Regions from separate parts of the Rossellomorea sp. KS-H15a genome, predicted to be linked through region 1. Evidence: riboswitches for the same ligand, from Rfam matches in the RefSeq annotation. Region 1 holds a riboswitch; each other region holds the start of a gene.
What was found. Region 1 has a riboswitch for S-adenosylmethionine ahead of M1J35_RS13730 (Fur-regulated basic protein FbpA). Riboswitches for the same ligand answer to the same signal wherever they lie in the genome.
Positions count from the first base shown of each region.

Region 2: linked by a shared signal. The riboswitch ahead of mtnK (S-methyl-5-thioribose kinase) and the one ahead of M1J35_RS13730 (Fur-regulated basic protein FbpA) in region 1 are both predicted to bind S-adenosylmethionine.
Region 3: linked by a shared signal. The riboswitch ahead of M1J35_RS22160 (homoserine dehydrogenase) and the one ahead of M1J35_RS13730 (Fur-regulated basic protein FbpA) in region 1 are both predicted to bind S-adenosylmethionine.
Region 4: linked by a shared signal. The riboswitch ahead of M1J35_RS13135 (methionine biosynthesis PLP-dependent protein) and the one ahead of M1J35_RS13730 (Fur-regulated basic protein FbpA) in region 1 are both predicted to bind S-adenosylmethionine.

Region 1 covers NZ_CP096886.1:2,712,147-2,716,361, reverse strand. The annotation lists gene M1J35_RS13735 (protoporphyrinogen oxidase) at 1-1,375, opposite strand, end outside; SAM riboswitch class I at 1,581-1,688, shown strand; gene M1J35_RS13730 (Fur-regulated basic protein FbpA) at 1,796-2,011, shown strand; gene spoIIP (stage II sporulation protein P) at 2,086-3,252, opposite strand; gene M1J35_RS13720 (flavin monoamine oxidase family protein) at 3,425-4,215, opposite strand, start outside.
Region 2 covers NZ_CP096886.1:2,155,593-2,159,807, forward strand. The annotation lists gene M1J35_RS11050 (DUF2087 domain-containing protein) at 1-195, shown strand, start outside; gene mtnA (S-methyl-5-thioribose-1-phosphate isomerase) at 237-1,289, opposite strand; gene mtnK (S-methyl-5-thioribose kinase) at 1,305-2,489, opposite strand; SAM riboswitch class I at 2,606-2,761, opposite strand; gene M1J35_RS11065 (carbon-nitrogen family hydrolase) at 2,857-3,639, opposite strand; gene M1J35_RS11070 (pyridoxal phosphate-dependent aminotransferase) at 3,761-4,215, shown strand, end outside.
Region 3 covers NZ_CP096886.1:4,301,131-4,305,345, reverse strand. The annotation lists gene M1J35_RS22175 (helix-turn-helix domain-containing protein) at 1-431, shown strand, start outside; gene M1J35_RS22170 (hypothetical protein) at 460-720, shown strand; gene M1J35_RS22165 (DUF2254 domain-containing protein) at 767-2,107, opposite strand; SAM riboswitch class I at 2,409-2,519, shown strand; gene M1J35_RS22160 (homoserine dehydrogenase) at 2,652-3,899, shown strand; gene M1J35_RS22155 (aspartate kinase) at 3,948-4,215, shown strand, end outside.
Region 4 covers NZ_CP096886.1:2,583,536-2,587,750, reverse strand. The annotation lists gene M1J35_RS13145 (bifunctional homocysteine S-methyltransferase/methylenetetrahydrofolate reductase) at 1-108, opposite strand, end outside; gene metC (cystathionine beta-lyase) at 128-1,312, opposite strand; gene M1J35_RS13135 (methionine biosynthesis PLP-dependent protein) at 1,305-2,429, opposite strand; SAM riboswitch class I at 2,521-2,630, opposite strand; gene M1J35_RS13130 (tryptophan--tRNA ligase) at 2,739-3,737, opposite strand; T-box leader at 3,799-4,039, opposite strand; gene M1J35_RS13125 (metal-dependent hydrolase) at 4,107-4,215, opposite strand, start outside.

The DNA of each region.
Region 1 (4,215 bases):
CTATTATCGATTCTGCTATTTTCTTTCCGTTCTGAATACAGGCGCCTATCCCCACGCCGTAGTAGGAGGCTCCGGCCAGTTTCACTCTTGGCATTTCAGTTGTGATCACCTTCTCCAAAGCCTGCACGGCCTGATTATGCGAAAGATGATAATTCGGCATTAAATCTTTCCAATTGGTCACCTCCACTGAAATGGGATCCGCATTGATTCCGACGCTCTTCTTAATATCGTCCAGTGCCACTTTTGTCAGTTCGTCCTCTTCTAAATGCTTTAACTGCCCGTAATGAGCATTCGAGCTCTTATAAAAAAGTCTTACCAGAAGATTATGATTTCGGGATGTGTGTTTCCATTTACGGCTCGTCCATGTACATGCATCGCACTTCACTTCGCTGCCTTTAGAAACAATAAACCCTGTACCATCAGCCGGGAGCTCCTCGTCAGGAACATTAAAACCCAGATAGATGGAGATCAAGGAAGAGTTCCTTAGGGTATTAAAATCTTCATTTAATGTTGCACGATTTAAAATCTGTTGAGTCACATCATGAGGTGTCGCAAAAATGACAGCATCTGCTTGAATGCTTTCATGTCCTTTTAACGTGAGCTCATATTTGTCAGCACTCATTTGGAGATTTGTTGTCGCTGTTCCTTTTAGGATCGTCGCATCACCGCACTCTTCTTCCAGACGGTCGATAATGGTGGATAATCCATGCCTAAAGGAAATGAACTTTTTATTGGAAGATCCCTTGAATTTCTGCTTGTTTGCAGATAATCCTTGGATGATGCTCCCATACTCATTTTTATAATCCAGAAGATATGGTAGAGTCGAGGCCATGGTCAGCTTATACAAGTTCCCAGAATACACCCCTGATAATACAGGTGCGATCTGATTTTCCACTAGTTCTTTCCCGAGGAATGCTTCCAGAAATTCTCCGATGGAGCTTTCCTTCGTGAATACAGTATTTTTCGTCTCCAGGTCCAGAAGGGCCGCTTTCTTTCCGGCTTCAGAAATCAGAGTGCTTTCATTAAGTGCTTCTATGCTCATGGGAATACCGAAGATTGTATCTGGAGGTATTCTATGCAGTTCACCATTTGTGTATATGTAAGATGTTCCTGTTTCGTTATAGACCAGTTCGTTTTGAAGTTGAAGGTCATTGACCAATGGAAGTACTCCCTCATTACGGGCTACAATGGAATCTGCACCAGCTTCCATAATAAAGTCACCTTCCGTTATCGTCCTGATCTTACCACCGAGCTGTTGATCCCGTTCAATTAATACTAACTCAATATCCAGATTTTGTTCCCTGGATATCTTTTGCAGATTATAGAGAGCCGTTAAGCCTGTAATGCCCCCACCTACGATAACCACTTTCTTCATACCATTCACTCCATTAATTACGTGTATGTATACAGATTATCATGTTTTAGGCAGATTAGAAAAAGAAACTGTGTCTGAAAAAGGAATATGATATGTAATTAGAATAAGGACATCATTTTTTGATCCTGGTGCCACGCTTAATTCAAAGTTGACAACTAGGAATAGTTTGATATAACATATAATAGAATTCTGATAACCACATAGCCACTTATCCAGAGAGGTAGAGGGACTGGCCCGATGATACCTCAGCAACAGATTCTAATTTCTAGAACACTGTGCTAAATCCACAAGCGTCAAGCTTGAAAGATAAGTTGAAGTTTTTTCCGTTAAAGCCTTCTTCTTATCTTACTAGGAAGTAGGCTTTTTTACATGAAAAAGTCTCTTTCTCTGTTTATTCATATTATAAGAGGAGTGATCATAATGGGAGAAAATCTCCAGGAAGCAATTAATAAAAGAAGAAATGAGTTAATTAACAAATTGGTCGTCCATAACATTTTCAAAAAAGGAAATAAACAATTATTCGAGCTGACACTTAGAGAACTTGAGGATGAGTATCACTATATTCAGAAGGATTGCCATCCGCATAGTGATGTCGGCTCTATTCACTGGAAAAATTGCACGAAGTTAACCAGTTAGAAGCCTGGTTTATCTTTTCGGAAATGGCCAAACAATAAAATGACGCGGGCCTATGGCTCACGTCATTTCAATAGTTATTGAGCGTTTACCTCAACTGCATCCTTCTTATAATAAGCTGCAAAGATTTCCGCAAATGCTTCGGTGGAATTATATAATTCCACTAAGTTATTTTCCACTCCGCCAAACTCAAGGAGCATCGCCCTTTCTGTTAGATCCTGATTGTAGACCCCATTTCCTTCTGCTTTTGTTTTAACGAATACCCCCCTGCTGATTCCAGGGTACTTCTCTTCTAATTTAGCATTTAATTCTTTCGCGATTTTGAGATTCTTTTCAAAATTCTTATTTTCTTTCCCTACGATGAAAAATAGGCGTGCATAGTCCTTGCCATTGATCGTTTTGGTCGTAATATTTCGGGGTTGGGAGTCCCGGTGAATATCTATTAAATAGGTTAAATCGTCATCTTGTGCAAGGGCTTCTTGAACCAATCCCCTTGTCAGCTTATAGGATTCAAAATAGGTCCATGATTTGTTTTTCAATGCTTGGTTTACATCTGTCTTGTCTTGCACTGCCCCGATTCCTCGTGATTCGAGTTCCTGTTTCAATTTTGAACCAACCGCAATGACATTGACCTTTTCATTCGTACTGGCCGGATCTTTTGAATCGTTGTTTTTAATTAGAGGGCTAAAGGCTTCCCAGCTGTGGGAGTGATAAATGAACACAGACTTTTCTTCAATCTCCTGCACACCGTCACCTGAGTTATGATTGGCTTGATCGACTTGGTTCTGATCGATTTCCTGATCCTTCAGCTGGTCCTCCGTTGGAGCTGGCGACTCATTAGGTAAATTGGTAATGTCCGTCCCTTTACCGGCAACGGCTATATGCGTATGATAATTTTCTATTCCAGGGATTTCTCGTCCAAATAGACTCCTTGGGTCAAGCAGTGATACATTCGTAACGCTTTCCAACCAATCAAAGTCGGTATTCATGGCCTCTTTATTCTCGATGCGCAGACCTGTCATTTCCTGTGACAGAAGCATAAGGAATGTCTCTTTCGGTACAAGCTCTGATACCGAAGTATAGAAAAGGCTGTCCACCCTCAATTTAATGGCCGTCGACGAAATCAGCCATACCATGACATACATCATGATGATCCCTATCAATACTACCCGGATGACGGCTTTCATAGATACGAATACTAGCGGGACTAAGCTATTATTATTTCGAGACTTATACGACATCATCAGTACCCCTATATAAAGTATTTAATAGTTAACTTTATGCAGAGTGTCGATAGAGTAGAAGGTTTTTTCAGGATTCGGTCTGATTTCCTATAGGACAGGACACAAATGGAAAATCATTTTTCTAAAAACGACCTGAACGTAAACAAAACGCATGATGAGATGCGTCTTTGGTTTATCGCCCATTCACTTCATATGCAGCCCTTATACCGGATTCCACCGCACCTTCTATCCAACCATGAAAAGAAGAGGTGTGTTCCCCTGCAAAATGGATCCTGCCTTCGGGTGTACGGACATAATCCCCGATGTCAGCTGCCTGACCAGGTGTATATAGAGTGAAACATCCTGCCGAGAAAGGATTTCTGCTCCAATTATAAACAAAATAATTCAGTAGTTCTGTATAAACCCGATTTCCATAAACCCTGGAAAGATCCTTCAACACTTCTGAAATGATTGCTTCCTTCGATTTACTATTCCATAAGAGAGCGTTTTGACCCCAACTGTAGCTTGCCAGCATCACACCAGGTTTGTTGCTCCCTATGTCATGACTTGGCATATAAGTAAATCGGGTGGGAAGATCGGATACAATGTTTCCGTAATTCATTTCCTCCCAAAAACGACTTCTGAACTCGATACCGATTTTTACAGATGGAATATTGGTCACTTCACGGATCGCCTGCCATTTTTTGAAAGAAATCGATTTATATGGGACGACATCAATAAATTGAAAAACGGTAAAAGGAACAGTGACAATCACATAGTCAGCTTGATACTCCCTATACGTCCCATCCAAGGGGTTAATCGTTTGAACGACGACACCCGATTTAGACTGAATGATACGGGTCACTTTTTGATTCATGAAAATATTGGACTGTAGCTCACCCATTAATGAATACGGCAATCGGTCATTCCCACCTGTTATTTCATAAAACTTCGTCTCTTTTCTAAAGATAGGAAATATAATAT
Region 2 (4,215 bases), 560 kb from region 1:
GAACACCTCGTGGAAGGTCTGAAGGTGGGGGAAAAGTATAAGGAAAAAGAGCTGAATGAGTACATTCTACAATTCCATGAAGATTTCGCCACCTTGAGGAGAGAGTTCATCATCCATCAGTTCATGTATCGGGAAAACGGCATTTATGAGGTGAATCCGAAGGAAATGTGGGCATCTACAAAACTAGCAGAATGAAAAATGAAAGAGAAGGGTGAATTCCTTCTCTTTCAATCTATTTATGCCTGATTTATAATCCGTTGAATGCTTTCTTGAAAACGTGGATACAGCACACCTTTTTCGGTGATGATGCCGGTAATCAATTCATGGGAAGTCACATCAAAAGCGGGATTATAAACATGAATGTTTTCGGGTGCGATCATAGAGCCACCCATCATCGTGATTTCGTCTGGCCCTCTTTCTTCAATCGGGATATCGTCACCTGTTCTCGAGGTGAGATCGAATGTAGAAGAAGGAGCAGCCACGTAGAATGGTATATTGTAATGATGGCATAGGATTGCAAGCATGGACGTACCGATTTTGTTCGCGGTATCCCCGTTCGCAGAAATCCGGTCGGCTCCGACAATCACAGCTTCCACACCTTTCTCCTTTATTGTATGAGCGGCCATGCTGTCAGTAATGAGGGTCACGTCGACTCCTGATTGCTGAAGCTCCCAGGCAGTGAGTCGGGCGCCCTGAAGGACAGGGCGTGTCTCACAGGCGAATACTTGGAACCCTATTCCCCTTTCCCTGCCTAGGTGAAAGGGGGCAAGTGCCGTTCCATATTTACCCGTGGCAATGGATCCCGCATTACAGATGGTCATGATCTTCCTCTTGTCATCCAATGCATCCAATGCGTGTTCACCGATCATCCTGCATATTTCCTCATCCTCCGTATGGATCTGAATGGCAGAATGAAGCAGATTGGTCTTGGCTTCATTCACGGATTGTGCATGGGCAAGAACTTGTTCCAACCGATTCAATGCCCAGAACAGATTGACTGCCGTCGGCCTTGAATCAGCGAGGTATTCTTTATCCTTCCTGAAAAGGTGATTGAATTCTGTCAGATTGTCTGTTTCATAATGAGAAGCAGCATGTGCCAATCCATAGGCGGCTGTGATCCCGATCGCCGGGGCGCCTCGCACTTTAAGCGAAACGATGGCTTCATAATAGTCTGTAATGTCCGTTAGCGTCAAATATTCCACAGTGTTCGGCAGCTTTTGTTGATTAAGAATCAGTAAATGATCTTCATGCCACTCGAGTGAAGTTGGAATGGTCGGTGTATGTGTCATGAGTATCTCCTTTAATTATTCAGAATGTGACCGTACTAAAGTCAGAAGCTCTTCAATGGAAAGAATGTGTTTCCGATTTACAATCAATTTCTTTCCGAGGTTGAGGCATGCTCGTTTTGCCTTTAATCTTTGTTCTTTATCTTCGATGCTCTCGAGGTCTTCCACATGTGCAAGACCGATTGTCCTTCTTATACACTCGCATCCTGCAAAACCGATGCTGTCCTGAAAACTCTTCTCCAATACATACTCAAGGTACCCATTCACCTTCGTATAGGCGTCACCACTTTCCTTCCAATGTCTGGAGAAAGTAGCAGAGAAGACGTTCCAAGTATTTTCGATATGGTGGAGGATGAATTCCTTTTCACCTGGATTCGCGATCACTTGGAAAATAAGATTGGCAATAAACTGACCGATATCGAAACCGATCGGCCCATAAAAAGCAAATTCCGGGTCAATGACTTTGGTGTGTTCGTCATCCACAAAGATGCTGCCTGTATGGAGATCTCCATGAAGCAGGGCTTCCCCTTCGGTAAGGAAGCTTTTTTTAAGTTTTGCGACCTCGAGTTTTACAGTGAAATCATCCCATAATTGCTGGACATCCCCGGATAATTCCTCCTCAAACTCATTCGTTTCACTGTTGAAAAAAGGATCCGTGAATACTAGGTCCTCCGTGATTTTGCATAGCTCAGGATTAGAAAATTCTTTCACATATTCTTTTTTCTTAAATGGATGAAGGGCATAATCAGAGGTGAAGTACAGTGTATTTGCAAGAAATGTACCAATGTCGTCTGATAGCTTTGGATACTTATTCCCATTGAGCAGGCCGGTACGTGCGATGGTGAGGTTGCTTAAATCCTCCATCACTGTGACGGCAAGGGATGGATCAGAATGATACACTTCCGGTACGAGATCGCCTACAAATGACCGCTGAAGGTGTAAGGCACCCGCTTCAATCCTTGCCCTTTCGATCGTAAGTGGCCAGCTTTCACCTACAACCTTTGCATAGGGGAGGGCTTGCTTGATGATGATTCCTTTACCTGAATTCCTTTCAACTACATGAAAAACGAGATTAAGGTTCCCATCCCCGATTTCTTCACAAGTTAAAAGTGAACCGTCTTCAAATATTCCTACATTCACGGCTATAGCGATGGCCGACTGTTCCGTTAGTGGTTGGTACGTATTGAGCTTAGTGATTGCCATTTTCGTTCCTCCTTTTAGTGCACCTTATGAAAAATGGGTGTTAGGGAGGCTTTTCCGCAGCATAAGAAAAGCCTCTTTCCATGTTCGAAAGAGGCTTGAAGAGTCATCTTCTTCGCCTCTTATCTCCCAGAAAGATGATCTTTCTGTTGGAATTAGCACCGTGCCTTACTGGATTGATCATCCGGCGCATACAGCGCCCCGTTTTACAACGGTATTATGGTCGGTTGCTGGGCTTCATAGGGCCAAATCCCTCAGCCAGCTCTTGATAAGAGTTGCGTATGTCCTATTTAATTAAAATTCTGAATGTTCATTTGAATTGAATGGTACCATTGAAGTATTTTCCATGTCAACGGTTTTTTAATATCTTCTAATAAAAATTTGGTCTCCGGTCTTGAAAGATCGGAATTTGTTTACGGACCTTTTCTACTTCCTGCAAATTGATTTCAGCAGTGACCAACTGTTCACTTTGGGTTCCTTTTGCAAGGATTTCCCCCCATGGATTGATGATAAGGGAGGAGCCGCCAAATTCATTGTCAGGGTCACTCCCCACACGGTTGCATGCAATCACAAAGCATTGATTTTCAATCGCACGTGCCCTTAAGAGGGTCTCCCAGTGATCCATTCTGGCAGCCGGCCATTCAGCCACCACAAAGACAATCTTCGCTCCCATCATGACATGTTTCCTGAACCATTCAGGGAAACGGATGTCGTAACATATGAGTCCTGCCATCATCGTATCATCAAGAGAGAACGCCCCGTCTTCCTCTCCGGGAAGTAGGTAATGATGTTCATTCATTAGTTTGAATAAGTGAAGCTTTGAATACCGTTTCACCAACTCGCCATATGCATCAGCCACCAATAGTGTATTTCTAACTCCATCTGTTGATTTATTGGCAACAGAGCCTCCTATGATGTGAATGGAATATTTTTTTGACAGGGAAGTCAGGAAGGAGGAAGAATCTTCGGCTCCCTCATCTGCGATCTCATCTATCCGTGTAAGATCATAACCTGTCGTCCAGAGTTCAGGAAGAACGACGACACCGCATCCCTCCTCCTTTGCTTTTTTGACCCACTGTTCCACTCTCATCTTGTTTTCTTCAGGATTCCCAAACACAATATCCATCTGGGCGAGACCCACCTTTTGAATCATTACCTTCACCTCGGTATGTACTTTTTGTCATTTATTCCTTTACATTCTTTATGTTCCGTTATATCATTTGTGACTAGAATTTGAAAGTAATTAATTTTCAAAAAAATGAGTGGGTGAATGTATGAAACACTTTGAAAAAGCAAAACGCTTGGAATCATTACCTGAACAATTTTTCGCTTCCCTTGCAGGAACTGTGAATGCTGTTGTGAATGAGGGGCATGATGTCATTAATTTGGGACAGGGAAATCCAGATCAGCCGACCCCTCCACATATTGTGGAAAAACTAACAGAAGCGGCTCAATCTCCTTCTAACCATAAATATCCTCCATTTCGTGGTTTATCGAGCTTTAAGGAGGCGATTGCAGCTTTCTATTTGCGGGAATACGGTGTGGAGATAGATCCCGAAACCGAAGTAGCGGTTCTCTTTGGAGGAAAAGCAGGTTTGGTGGAGATCCCTCAATGTTTATTGAACCCCGGGGATGGAGTATTTGTCCCGGATCCAGGTTATCCGGATTATGTATCGGGGGTCGCATTGGCAGAAGCCAGTATGATCAAGATGCCGTTGAAAGAGGAGAA
Region 3 (4,215 bases), 1.6 Mb from region 1:
GAAAAGCCATTCTTTATCTGAATTTAGGTGGGTTGTATCGGGACTTGATGCAGGATAGAAAAGCACGGGATGCCTATCAGGTCGCTTATGGATTATTGAAACATGAGTCACCCACAGAAGACTATGTCAGAATTCTTTTTGGCTATATTGAGAGTTCCATGGATGTAGAGGGGCCGGTACTTGAAAAATGGGAAACGTTAATAGAGGAAGGACTCCGTTATGCAACCGCCAATAAAGATTCCTGCAAAGAGTGTCTATTTACGATGCTTGGTATCAGGGTTCATGAAGGGGAAGAAGCATATTATCAATATATGGAGAATGTCATCATCCCATTGTTGAAGGAAGAAGGGCAATACTCCGAGTGTAATTACTATATTCAAAAGCTCTACAATGGGAAAATGGTTAAAGAAAAAGAATGCGTTAACAGCTAATCACAATACCCTGTAAAGGAGAGATAGGATGGAAAACCCGGATCGATTAATTTCGTCATTCGATGAGGTGGCCTTAAGTGATTATAAAATGCCGATCATCTGTATCTATCAGAGTCCGAAAGATTATCAAGGCATGTTTGTAGCAAGACTATTCGATGTGAACCAGCCGACCCATAACATTTTGATGAGACCAACTTTAGAAGCGGTCAGAAGTGAAATCCCTGAAAGATTCTCCGTTGTACCGAAAGCTCAAGGGGAAGATGACAGCATTGTCGAAACGTGGATATGACTCTCGTAAAGAAGCTTCATTTCTCTCTGAGAGAAATGAAGCTTCTTTACGTATTTTTGTTTGCGTTCGGATAGAATTTATCTTCGATTTCTTTATATTCCCTGAAGTGGCCGGTGAGGCGTGCAAGCTTATGAACCTCTTGAAGAAGAAAGGTTTTATCTAATTCGTAAATGACCTCCCTTTCGATATGATCGATGGTGTTGCAGGCGAATTCCCAAAGATCTTTGTGCTTCGAAGGCTGGATGGATTCGGCTAAAAGTGCCAGTGCACGTACGATTTCGGTTATGATTAAGTGATTGTTTTTCGCATAGTGTCGAATATAACCAAATCCACGATAGAGATAATAATCAAATGGTTCCGATTGGAGGATGACCCGTATCCTTTCATCTTGGTCGATTAAATAGGGTGTGAAGGATAATTGATCCTCCACCGTCAGCATCAGATCGGCCATCTGGTCGATCGTGTTCGAAGCCGTTTTGGGATCGTCATTCCCCAGGGATTTAATCGCCACCTCTGCGAGTTTGTGGATCCCCATCTGCAGGTCTTGGATTTCTGTCTCTTTATGACCCATTTCAATGAATTGCAGGTATGAATCAGTGAAGATATTGTCTGTCTTCGGCCCCCATAAGCTCAGAACTTCATTCCCGGCAAGTACATAATCGCCCACTTTATAATGAAGCTGTAGGACAAAATTCTCTTTCTGTGCGAGTTGAATCATTCCCTGGAAATCTACTAATTGAATATAGCCGGAGTGTTTAGCCTTCACATGAAGAATGTTATTTTTCTCTTCCTCCATGATGTCCCCATCTTCAGTGGTGCGATGTGCTTCTAAATCTTTCTTCAGTGTCTGGTGGATCATCACTTCAGAAACTTGTTTCATATTGTACGTGATATTATGGACCTGCATCCAGGTAGACGCATGGTTGATGAAGAAGATGAAGGTGATGGCTGATAGAAAGGCAAGGCAGATCGTCATCATGGGTGCAGCGACAAACATCTCCTTCTTTGAACTGCCGATAAACAAAAAGAGAAGGAGGACATAAACAAAACTGCCATTAAATATACCGAGGGCGTGCTGCGTCTGCCTGTCCGATATGAAATCCAAGAGCATCCTTGGCGAAAATTGTCCACTGAACGTCGTCAACACGACTAAGAGGGAGTTAAGCGTGAAGGCACTGAGCGTCAAAACGCCACCAATGAGGGTGCTCACAAGGATTCGGGTGACAGAGGCATCCATGCTTAATAGATCAAACGTATACTGTGAGATTTCCAATGAGAGATCCAAGTATAGGGTAATGGCTACCAGCAGTACGGCAAGACATATGTACAAGAAAGGCATATACCATATGGTCAGCCGGATTTCATGCATGCGTTGACGTTTGGACATGAGCAAATATTTTCTGATGGAAAGGGGGAGCATTTTTTTAAACATGTTTGAAACGGTTCCTTTCTAGTAAATGGATATGGATTAGTTTTCCCTGCCAGTGTAGGTTAAAACCTGAATTTCAAAAATAGATTCATAGAGGGTGGATGTTTCAAAGGAAATCACAGTAAACCCATGTGAAATTAGGTGTCTGACAAATTAGAAAGAATTTTTTAAAAATACCGAAAATGGTATTGACGGAGGAATGAATCACCTATATAATCCAATTCATACTCAAATATCAAGTGAAAACGTAACGTTATATCTCTTATCAAGAGCGGCGGAGGGATAGGCCCGATGAAGCCCGGCAACCTGCAGGATCAGTCTGTAAAGGTGCCAATTCCTACAGATTCCATGTGAATCTGGAAGATAAGGGGAGGAGCATACACACTAAGCCCTCTTCTTACAAGAAGAGGGCTTTTCTTTATACCCTCATTCTTTCCACCATGCCCGGTGGATCTTCAGAAAGAAGCAATGCGATACAAACGACAAAAAGGAGGCTAAAAAGATGTCAGCGATAAATGTGGCGATACTGGGCTTTGGAACTGTCGGTCAAGGGGTTTGTGAAGCCATTGATACTCACCAGGACAGGTTGAAGGAAACACTCGGGAAAGAGGTGAAGGTGAGGGCGATTCTCATCAAGGACCCGGTTAAACAAAGGGAAATTGATCCGTCCATTAAGGTTACGACAGAATTCAAGGACATTCTCGACATACCGGATCTTCATGTGATTTTTGAAGCGATTGTAGGAGAAGAACCGGGATACACGTATTTATCGAAAGCGGTGGAGAAGGGAATTCACATCGTCACGGCCAATAAAGTCATGTTTGCTAAATTCGGCCCCAGCCTTATGGAGAAAGCAAAACGTCACACTGTATCCGTTGGTTTCGAAGCGACAACAGCCGGAGGGATCCCGGTCATCGGCACGATCCGCCAGCTCCTGAAGGTAAATGAAATCAAAAGCATCCAAGGCATATTGAATGGGACTTCCAACTTCATTTTGTCCCAAATGAGAAAAAAGGGTCTTTCCTTTGAGACCGCTCTAAAGCAGTCCCAGGAAAAGGGGTACGCAGAGGCGGATCCGACGAGCGACATCGAAGGATATGATGCCTTTTATAAATTGCTGATTTTGAGTCAGACCGCTTTTGGCAGACAGCCGGATTGGAAGGATATCAGACGCAGGGGGATCACACACTTGACGGCAGAATGGCTGCAGGCAGCCGAGTCCTTCCGATTGCGCTTTAAACACGTAGGTTCATTGGAACGTGACGGATTCAATCGGATCAAAGGTGAAGTAGAGCCGGTCCTCGTCCACGACACCCATCCTTTCTACGGGGTGGAGGATGTGGAAAATGCGATTTCATTAAAAGGGAGTCTCGTAGGAAGAATCACACTACTTGGGCCAGGCGCCGGTAAATGTCCGACAGGAAGTGCCATGGTGGAGGACTTTCTTTCACTGATTCAAGGGAAATACACGGCATCTCCTGAAAGTGCAGTACACAATGGAGAGGTTCTGGAAGATAGCACAGGCCAATGGGTCTTACGTGTTCCTGCAAATGAAGACTATCAAAGGTGGATTCCGTTGTTCACACTGAAAGACCGCATTCAGCTTGGCGATTTCCTGTATGTCTTTGTAGAAGGCAGGAAAGAGGACATAGAATCAGTTCTTACATCACAGGAACAGATCCAGGCAGTGTCCATCCTGGACGAAATCCCACTTGAAAATGCAGTGAAAGAAGGGATTGCGGTTTCCTGACGATTTTATTAAAAAAGCAACAGATCTGATAGAAAGTAGGGGGATCACTTGAGTATCGTCGTTCAGAAATTTGGTGGAACCTCTGTAGGTTCTGCGGATCGAATTAAACGGGTAGCAGGTTATGCGTTGAAGGAAAAGGAGAAAGGGCATGACGTGGTGGTGGTTGTATCGGCCATGGATAAAACGACGGACGCCCTTGTAAAGCTTGCGGGAGAATTGTCTGATGTTCCCCGGAAAAGGGAAATGGATATGCTCCTTTCAACAGGGGAACAGGTCACGATTTCCCTTCTGACAATGGCCCTCCAGCATAAAGGGG
Region 4 (4,215 bases), 130 kb from region 1:
AAGATTCAGTTCTTCAAAGCATCTGTCCACTCCATATGAATACAACAATGTTCCGATCGCTCCATCTGCAATCAAGATTCTCTCTTTCAATGCCTCCAGCAATGGCATCATGCCCCATCCTCCCCCTTTACAAATTGATCACGTTGTTTCGATTGATTTTTTGTATACTATCTAAACCATTTTGAAGATCCTTTATTAATTCATCCGCGTTTTCAAGACCAACGGATAAGCGCAATAACCCATCTGTAATCCCTCTTCTCTCTCTTTCAGCCTTAGGCATGGAAGCATGTGACATTCTTGATGGATAGGATAGAATCGATTCGACAGCTCCTAAACTGACGGCGAATACAGGAATGTTTACATGTTTGATGAGTTGCTTCACTTCCTCTTCCCCTTTTAACCGGAAGGATAGTACTGCCCCGGGACCCTCTGCCTGCCGGACTTGAATTTCACGACCGGGATGATAGCTCAAGCCCGGGTAATACACTTCTTCTACTTCCTTTCTGCCTTCTAGGAAGCTTGCAATCTTATAAGCTGACTCCGATGATTCCTTCAATCGGACATGCAATGTTTTCAGCCCCCTTAAGAGCAGCCAGCAATCCTGTACCCCGAGTACCGCCCCAAACGAATTCTGCAGGAAAGCAAGTTTCCCCGCAATCTCTTCATCTCCCGTTACCGCAAGTCCTGCTAAGACGTCACTATGTCCGGCAAGAAACTTCGTTGCACTGTGCAGGACAACATCCACTCCTAGACTGATTGGCCTTTGCAGCAATGGCGTCATGAATGTATTATCCAGAAATGTTAAGCAGTCATTTGCCTTGGCAAGCTTTACGACCCCTTCAATATCGGTGATATTCAATAAGGGGTTCGACGGGGTTTCCATATAAATCACCTTCGTATTGTGCTTAATTGCACAAGCCACCTCATGAAGATCTTTCATATTCACAAAAGAGTATTCTATATCAAATTTAGTAAGGACTTCCGTGATCATCCTGTATGTCCCCCCATATACTTCCTCCGAGACGAGTACGTGATCCCCACTCGACAATAATAGAAAGCTTGTTGAGATGGCAGCCATACCGGATGAAAAGGCAAAACCCCTTACCCCGCCTTCTAATTCCGCTATCGTTTCTTCGACTGTTTCCCTTGTTGGATTCCCCGAACGGCTGTAGTCATACGTACCATACTGATCAAAATCCTGTTGATGAAAGGTTGTAGCATGATGAATCGGCGTAGAAACAGCTCCTGTCTCTTTATCAAATCCGCGGGAATGGATGAGTGACGTCTGAAGTGAAAATGGTTTTTTACTCATACGTTAACACCTCTTTTTCCAATTGTTGAAAAACATTCTCCAAGTCTTCGATCAGGTCGTCGATAAATTCTATTCCTACGGAAAACCTGAGCAATCTGTTACAGATGCCAAGTCTATTTCGTTCTTCTTCAGGAATGTCGGCATGGGTCTGGGTGGCAGGATAGGTGATAAAGCTTTCAACCCCTCCTAAACTTTCAGCAAACGTTATAACCTTTAGATGTTGGAGGAATGGACCGATCCATTCTTCCTTGGCAATGCGAAAGGAAAGCATGCCCCCTTTCCCGGGATATAAGACGTCCGCTACACAGTCATGCCCTTTAAGATACTGGGCTAATTTTCGTGCATTCTTTTCATGCTGGGCCATTCTTAGACTAAGGGTCTTCAACCCTCTTATTAAGAGCCAACAATCAAATGGTGCAAGGACTGCGCCGATTGAATTTTGAATCGTATAGATCCTTTCAGCCAAGTCCTCTGTGTTGACTATGACAACTCCGGCCAGAACGTCATTATGGCCCCCTAAGTATTTGGTAGCGCTGTGAATGACCAGGTCTGCTCCCTCTTTGAGCGGTTTTTGCAGAACTGGTGTATAAAAGGTATTATCGACGATTAAAAGTAATCCACTCGCCTTTGAAATGGCTGCGACCTCAGAAATATTTGCTTCATTCATTAATGGATTGGTTGGTGTTTCAAGAAAAATAGCCTTCGTCCTCTTCGATATGTGCTCTTCTATAGAATGAGTATCACTTGTATCAACAAAATGAAATTTGATATTATATTGGGCTTCATACTGAACGAATAAGCGGTAGCTTCCTCCGTAAAGATCCTTCGATACAATCAATTCATCCCCACTTGAGAATAAACCCAGAATTGCCTGAATCGCAGCCATTCCCGAACTGAATGCAAATCCTCTATGCCCCTCTTCCAATTGAGCCAGTAGTTCTTCAAGGGTCGCCCTGGTTGGGTTTCCTGTTCTCGTATAATCATAACCGGTTGATTCACCGATTCCTCTATGTTCATATGCTGTCGATAAATGAATGGGCAGACTTACGGCACCAGTAGCTGAATCCTTCCGATTGCCTGCCTGGACAAGCAAAGTATCAATATGTTTTTTCAACATCCTTCTCTCCTTTTCGTCCCTAGAAAATGAAAAGGGGAAAAAACAAAAAACCTTCTTATGAAAATAAGAAGGTTTTATACGTTCGTTCTCCCTCTTATCGCCCAAGTTGACATCAACTTGCTGGAATTAGCACCATACCTGTTACTGTGGCTGGTTGCTGAGGTGTCTTCGGGCCAGTCCCTCTACCTCTCTTGATAAGAAACAATATGAAATTGTTAAAATGCTTTCTCATAACTTATAACAAAGACATAGAAATGTCAATGACAATTATGAATTATCTGAAAAACATCATGATCATTTTATTCTATTTCAATGATACATTCCTATTTTCCTTTTAATCTCTTTCATGAATGGGATTGTTTTTTTTCGTGCTTTTATGGCTCCATTCAGTAAGATGGCATCCAGTCTATCCCGATTGTTCAATAGGTCTTCATATTCCGACCTTGGTACTTCGATGAATGAATTCATTACGTCGAAAAGTTCTTTCTTCGCTTCCCCCCAGCCTATTCCTTGTTGAAATCTCCTTCTCATTTCTTCCGATTGATCAGTGGTTGCAAATTCTTTGTAAAGACCAAAAATGATTGAATCGTCAGGATCCTTAGGCTCTTCAGGAAGTGAAGAATCCGTTTTGATTTTATTGATCAATTTTTGAAGCTTTTTTGGTTCTTCAAATAAAGGAATGGTGTTATTATAACTTTTACTCATCTTGCGGCCGTCCAGTCCCGGTAGAACGGCCGTTTCTTCCTGGATGACGTATTCAGGGATGACAAATGTTTCTCCATATTGATTGTTAAAGCTTTCAGCTATGTCTCTGGCAATTTCCACATGCTGTATTTGATCTTTTCCGACAGGGACCAACTCGGTTTGGAAAAGGAGGATATCCGCAGCCATTAAAATGGGATACGTAAATAATCCCATATTGACTCCAGCATCAACATTTCTGCCGCTTTCTTTATTTTCTTCAACCATTGATTTATATGCGTGAGACCGGTTTAATAATCCTTTTGGTGCAAAACAAGAAAGGATCCAGCTCAGCTCAAAGATTTCAGGCACATCAGATTGACGGTAAAAAATCGCTGAATCAGGATTCAACCCTAACGCTAACCACGCTGCCGCCACCCCATATGAAAGCTCCTTCATTTCAATGGGATCATGGATTTTTGTTAAACCATGATAATCCGCAACAAAATAAGCAGTGTTATATGATTGGTTCTCCGCCAATCCCAATGCCGGTTTAATCGCCCCAATATAATTCCCCAAATGTATACGGCCAGTTGGCTTGATACCAGTCAGAACTTGTTTTTTCATCCCCATCATACCCTCCGTTGAAAAATAATCAGAAAACACAAAAAGGGCTTCCCGTCCTCTAAAAAAGGACGGGAAACCCGTGGTGCCACCTTCATTCGCTTACACTTCAGTAAACGCACTCATCTGTACAGAAGTCACGTTCTATACATCGTCCCTTTTATCGGTGAGACCTTCCGCCAAACCTACTTTATTTCAGCCTGGATGCTCAAAAGCCCATTCAACGATTCCCCATACTGATTCTCACCATCCATCAGCTCTCTTAAATGTTTCGATCGTCTACTCTTCTTCTTCATCGCAATTAACCATTTATTGTGTTCCCATTATTTTAATGTATAGGTAAATAATGGTCAAGTAGGTATAAACACATTTTTACATTTCTTTTGACGAAAGAGGAAGGAAGAGCTTTATGCCTCTCTTATTAAAAGGGAGAAACTTCATATCCGCGATCAAATGACTCGCATATCCGATGACACATGCT